Regions from separate parts of the Sporolactobacillus sp. BBK16-2 genome, predicted to be linked through region 1. Evidence: predicted binding sites of a transcription regulator. Region 1 holds the regulator's gene; the other holds the start of a gene.
The links. Region 1 encodes LexA, which represses DNA repair genes until DNA is damaged. Its sites were predicted from a motif close to CGAACATATGTTCG; they were not measured.
Positions count from the first base shown of each region.

Region 2: AC6F33_RS06455 (DNA polymerase IV) is a predicted target of LexA. The motif match lies at 1,170-1,183, and genes of this name have one in related genera.

Region 1 is NZ_CM187611.1:1,658,822-1,661,986, reverse strand. Features, by position in the region: gene nagA (N-acetylglucosamine-6-phosphate deacetylase) at 1-2, opposite strand, end outside; gene AC6F33_RS08330 (hypothetical protein) at 364-537, opposite strand; gene AC6F33_RS08325 (YneF family protein) at 627-842, opposite strand; gene yneA (cell division suppressor protein YneA) at 1,187-1,498, opposite strand; gene lexA (transcriptional repressor LexA) at 1,668-2,279, shown strand; gene AC6F33_RS08310 (phasin family protein) at 2,455-2,790, shown strand; gene AC6F33_RS08305 (ABC1 kinase family protein) at 2,812-3,165, shown strand, end outside.
Region 2 is NZ_CM187611.1:1,294,373-1,297,537, reverse strand. Features, by position in the region: gene AC6F33_RS06460 (DsbA family protein) at 127-1,029, shown strand; gene AC6F33_RS06455 (DNA polymerase IV) at 1,224-2,453, shown strand; gene AC6F33_RS06450 (YhjD family protein) at 2,450-2,815, shown strand; gene AC6F33_RS06445 (hypothetical protein) at 2,899-3,069, shown strand; gene pepF (oligoendopeptidase F) at 3,130-3,165, opposite strand, start outside.

The DNA of each region.
Region 1 (3,165 bases):
ATACGATCGCTTCCTTTTTTCTTTTATTTTATCACTCATTAGAATTACTTGTCTAGACATCTATACGTTAAAAATTATTTTCATTGCTTTCTTAAATCACGATCTTTTCTGTCATTGTTCATTCGCATAAACGAGGGATCCTTCTTCTTCTCAATCATCTCTCTTTGTGTGGATAGTGGATAGCGTGACTAAAGGCTTTGATCATTAGTTTAACCCCTCGTTTTTATAGGTGTCCTCCGAAGCCCGTATATTTCCGCTCTGAAAAAGCTCTGAGACTAATTCCACCAAATAAATATAGCGCTTTCATAATTATTCATAAGCATTACATCAGTATAAACTGCCATTCCATTCAAAAATAAACACTTAATAATGTCCTGATGAACCGAAGTAGCTGCATGGACAAATGCAACTTGAATTGTCCAATGTTCTCACATTTCGTGCACAGAAATAAAAATCAACCTGTGCCATTTTAAAATAAATCGGCAAATATGCTTTTGCAGCAATTGAACCGATCCCAATAACACTTACTTTGAGCATTGAACACCCCCCTGACTGAAATTTATTAGTACTCACTTTTTTCTATTGTAAAAACCCCCATGAATAGCTAATTCATAGGGGTTCATTACTCATTTCATTTGATGATTGATCGCTTTCATCATCTGATTAATCTTCTTTTGCGACGGTTGCTGACCCATTTGAGCCATCATGACACGCAACATGTTTTCATTAATCGGCGGATTCTTTTTTAGGTAATTCATCATATATCTACGGGCGATTAAAAAGCCGAGGATCAATCCGGCTGCTAGGCAAATCACGCCCACGAGTATGTATAACCAGAGCATGCGTCTGCTTCCTCCTTGTGTCAAATGTCCATAGTTCAGTTTACACTATCACGCGAATTCAGGTCAACCTCATACCCATGAAACATAGCCTTTTCCGCACATTTTCGGCTGGAAGACAAAAAAAAGAAAGCGTGTTCTTATAAATTAAGAAATGCTTTCTTCTGAAGGAGGATGAAAAATGGCCATTAATGATAAATAATCATTAATGGAATAGAACTTTGCAATCACAAATTAAAAAGCAAAAAGGAAAAGACAATTGTAGCAGTACATTGTCAAATCATTCCCTTTGTTATATAACAGTATATCACAAAACACTTTTTTTGCCAATTCTGCGGCTAAGATTTTTAACGATTCTTTAATTGATTATCTGTTATCGGGATAATCAACTTTTGATTCGGAACAATATGATTTCGAACTAGACCATTATTGTCTTTAACCCAGGTAACAAATGCATGTTTCGTGAGCTTAGGATTATTAGCATGGTATGTTGTAGCAATTGACCACAACGAGTCACCGGATTTCACTGTAATTTTGACATAATTATTCTGATCGGCAGCAACCGTATTTGTTAAAGTAAAGAAAAGAATGACTGTCATAATACAAAATAATACAATAAATGAAATTCCCTTTGTTTTATTATGTGCATGAGTATTCATCTTGTTTTACCTCCGCTAGGAATATTTGTTCTCAAGAACGCTTGTTCGTTTGTTTTCTTCATTTTAATACGAACGTACATTTGTGTCAATGCTTATTTTAGAACAAATGTTTGCATCTGAATTTCCCAGATGATATACTATTGACAAGATAAGGAAAAGGAGAAGTATCATGAAACTCTCAACTCGGCAGCAATCTATACTCGATTTTATTAAGCATGAAGTTGCGATTAAAGGATATCCGCCATCGGTCCGCGAAATATGTGACGCTGTGGGGTTAGCATCCAGCTCAACGGTACACGGTCATCTTGAAAGGCTTGAGAAAAAAGGGTTTATTAGGCGTGATCCTACAAAACCTAGAGCAATTGAAGTGCTCGATCATGATGGAGACATCTATACAGAAAAGACAGTAAGTGTTCCTGTAATCGGTAAAGTAACGGCAGGACTTCCTATTAGTGCTGTTGAAAATATTGAAGAATATTTCCCTGTTCCAAGTTCAATGGTCGAGGATGAAGATGCATTTATTCTCAATGTCTCCGGTGAAAGTATGGTTAATGCCGGCATTCTTGATGGTGACAAAGTCATCGTCCGTCAGCAGCGGACTGCAGAGAACGGTGAAATTGTCGTTGCTATGACCGATGAGGACGAAGCTACGGTTAAACGTTTTTTTAAAGAAAACAATCATATAAGGCTCCAACCGGAAAATCCTTCAATGGATCCCATCTTGCTTGATAATTGTGTCATTCTTGGTAAAGTAATTGGTGTTTTCCGTTCGATTAAGTGATCTCAACTGCCAAGTGTATGAATGATTCTGAAGCCTTAGGGTACGAAAGAACATCTGTTCCTTCGTGCCCTTTTTCAATTGATTATTGAAGTATTCACAATTAGAAATGGCGAATTCGTATACATGACCCACTGAGTCGGTTAAAATGAAGAAAAGCACAAGGAGGGATAAATCTATGAACGATTTCCTGAAGAAAAGTTTTCTCATAGGGCTCGGCGCGACCATCACCAGCAAAGATAAGGCAGAAAAATTTCTGAATGACCTGTCAAAAAGCGGCGGTGCAGCAGCAGATGAAGCAAAATCGCTTCTAGAATCTTTCAATGAAAAAGGGAAAGAAAACACGGACAAGTGGCGCGCAGAGTTTCACAAAGACATTGTTGATGCAATTAAGGATCTCGGCTTTGTATCACAGGAAGAGTACGGGAGTCTTAAAGAAAAAGTGACGCTTTTAGAAGCTGAACTCACAGAATTAAGGCAAAAAGTATCTAAGAGAGAAAGCAGCGAAGACTAACCTGCACACTAGGTGAATGCTATGATTGGAAAACATATACGCCATATTAAAAGATATCAAGAAATTGTTTCCGTTCTCGTAAAATATGGCTTTGGCTATATTGTTAAAGATGTCGGTCTATTTCATTTACTTTCATTACCGAAACAGATTGCATCAGACTTCTCTGGAAATGGGAATGATCAGAAGTCTCTTGGACAGCGTATCCGTTTAATGCTTGAAGAATTAGGACCAACCTTTATTAAGCTTGGCCAGCTGCTCAGCCTGAGAACTGACATTTTACCAGAGCAAATTGCAGAGGCAATGCGCGGACTCCAGGATCGTGTCACTCCGATCGATGCCCAATCCGTCAAACAGATCATTCAACAAGAATTCGGT
Region 2 (3,165 bases), 360 kb from region 1:
TGACTTTATCAATAATGGATAAAGATATGATGAGATGGATCAATCCGGCTATCGGCACAGTCCATCTGAATCAGGGGCCATTTCTGAGGCCGCCCTATTTAAAATTTCTTCCAGAGGTGGGATCCCATGACACGTTTTGAGGAAGGGTCTATATGTGAGGGAACACCGGGAAACGAGTCGTGTACATTAAGAACCGGCAGGAAACGAACCTTCCAGCGAGTCGAAATTTTAACATTCATTGATCCGCTTTGCCCTGAATGCTGGGGTTTTGAACCTTTACTTAAAAAATTTATTTTTCAATACCATGACTATTTTACATTTCGCGTCTTGTTAACGACAAAGCATGACACGGTAAATCGCTGTCAATTCACTCGTGCAAAAAGAATTGCTGAGGAATGGGACAAATATGCCCGCCTGACCGGCATGTGCTGCGACAGTGATGTGTGGCTGGAAAATCCGCCTTCTCCTTATTCGATCGCTTATGCGATTAAGGCGGCCGAATTCCAAGGAGGTGCGGCCGGGCAAATTTTTCTTCGCCGCGTACGTGAGCAGATTTTTCTCAGAAGACAGGGCTTGAATAAATTTGAAGAGCTGCTGGGTGTCGCTCGCCTTGCCGGACTGAATGAACAGGAATTTTCCAATGACTATCATTCCTGTCGTCCGATTAAGGCTTTTCAGTGTGATCGCCGATTAGCAAATGAATTGGCAATCACCGAACTTCCGACCTTGGTTTTCTCAGCACCATGCAATGACTCTGAAGCCATTAAGGTAAACGGACATTACCCTTACTCCGTCTATGTACAGATTTTGACCGAACTCCTGGGCGAGCAGCCGATCCCGGCGCCAAATATCTCGCTCAAAGACTATTTTCAACAACAATGCTTTCTGACCACTCAGGAAGTCGTCGTAATCTATGACTTAACGGAAGAAGAGGCATTAAAGGAACTGCGCAAATTGCAGCTCCAGCAAATTATCGAACCGGTTTCTCTGAAAAGCGGTGAATATTGGTCCTATATCGGTCATTCGTAATGACCGTATCATTTGATCGTTTGAATGTTGCAAGAACCATAATTGCCTTGCTCCTAAAAAAGGAGCAGGGCTTTTTCATTGTCTTAAATCATTCCATAACTCTATTATAACGAACACATGTTTTTATTTCCAGTGTTAAAAGAACGTTTGTTCGTGTATAATAAATCCATATCCAATTAATTGAGGTGTCGCACATGGATCGAGTGATCTTCCTGATCGATATGCAAACGTTCTACGCTTCTGTTGAAAAGGCTGATTTCCCGGAATTCAGAAACAAGCCTCTGATCGTTGCAGGTGACCCGAGGCAGCGAAGCGGCATCGTCCTTGCCGCTTGCCCGATTGCCAAGCATTTCGGCGTACTGACGGCCGAGCCGCTTGGTCAAGCGTTAATTAAGTGTCCGCAGGCGGTTATCCGTCTGCCACGCATGCAGCATTACATTGATGTATCTACAGCCGTGACACGATTTCTTAGACAGTTTACCGATCTGGTTGAGCCTTATTCGATTGATGAACAGTTTATTGACGTCAGCGAAAGCTTGCCGCTCTTTGGTTCACCCTCAACCATTGCACGGAAGATTCAACGATGCATGCAGGAACGCTTTGGTGTCTATGCCCGCATTGGAATCGGACCCAATAAAGTAATGGCCAAGATGGCTTGTGATCATTATGGCAAAAAGAACAAAGCAGGAATTTTTGAGTTAAATGCTGAGAATATAAAAAAATACCTCTGGCCCCTGCCCATTGGTGAATTGTTTGGCGTTGGCCATCGAATGGAGCAGCACTTCATTGGAATGGGAATTCGCCAAATCGGTCATCTCGCCCGTTTTCCGCTCGCTTTACTGCGCAAGCGTTGGGGTGTGAACGGAGAGCTGTTATGGCGAACCTCACACGGCTTGGACAGTGCTCCCGTCTCCATGAGCACCTTTACAGAACAAAAAGCGATCGGGCACCACATGACCCTGCCCTTCGACTACCCGGAAATGCGCGATATTCGTGTGATCCTTCTTGAATTGAGTGAAGAGGTCGCTTATCGAGCCCGTGTGAAACACTATATGGGGCTTGTTGTCTCCGTTGGCATTTCCGGAACTTTTGAGCGCCATACCGGTTTTCATCGCCAGATCAAGCTGCCCTTCGCGACAAATTTTGGCATGGATATTTATCATGCGGTTAATCGGCTTTTTACAGAAAGCTGGGACTGCCTTCCGGTACGAGCCGCTGCAGTCACCCTTAGTGATCTTCAGCCAGTATCAAGCAGCTATCAGCTCGATCTCTTCGCTCATATTGAAGAAAAAACAAAATTAAGTGCTGCAATCGACACAATTTATCAAAAATATGGAAAGACGGCCATCTTTCATGGCACCTCACTTATGTCGTCCAGCCAGTTGCGCGCACGTGCGAATAAAATCGGGGGGCATTTCAAATGAATGATCATGGAGGATTTCTGCCCGCCTCGGAAATGACTGAAAAAGAAATGAAAATTGCCGCCGAATATATGCTGCTTCCGCTCATTAAAATGGCATTTGAACGTGATCGAACAGCTATTGTCCATGCGGACACTAAATTCAAACCGCTTTATTTGGAACTATTGGATGCCATAATTGCTCACGTAACACTGGATCTGCGAAGAAATAAGCAAGATATTTTCAACAATCACATCCGCATGACTAAGCGCGGCTGGTTCAATTATGAGGTCTATGTACGGGGCCGCCTATTTGAATTCGTCTATCAAAAAAGTGTAGCCATGGATTGGATTTACGAACGAGTGCGCAGCTATCTCAAGCTCTAGCATCTTTTCTTACCTTCTAGATGAATGTTTACTCCGAGACATTCATAGGCTTGTTTTTAGAGAAACTGCAGAGGATGAATGCCATGAAACTTTTTGTTTTCTGTCTTCTGACCGCCGTTACGTTTTTTTGTTTTTATCATTTCCTGCTTGGATTGCTGCATTTAGAGTCCCTGCTGCTTTCCGGGGCGATGCTCTTCACAATTATTTTCTTCATGATGTGCTTCGTGACACGGCATCGGCGCAGCAATGAATGAAAACGACAAGGACTGAGAATTTAATCCTCAGTCCTTGTCGTTTTTTAAACAGTATTTTTTTCAACTAAACAGCAGGTGTTCAGTTTCATCCAGAAC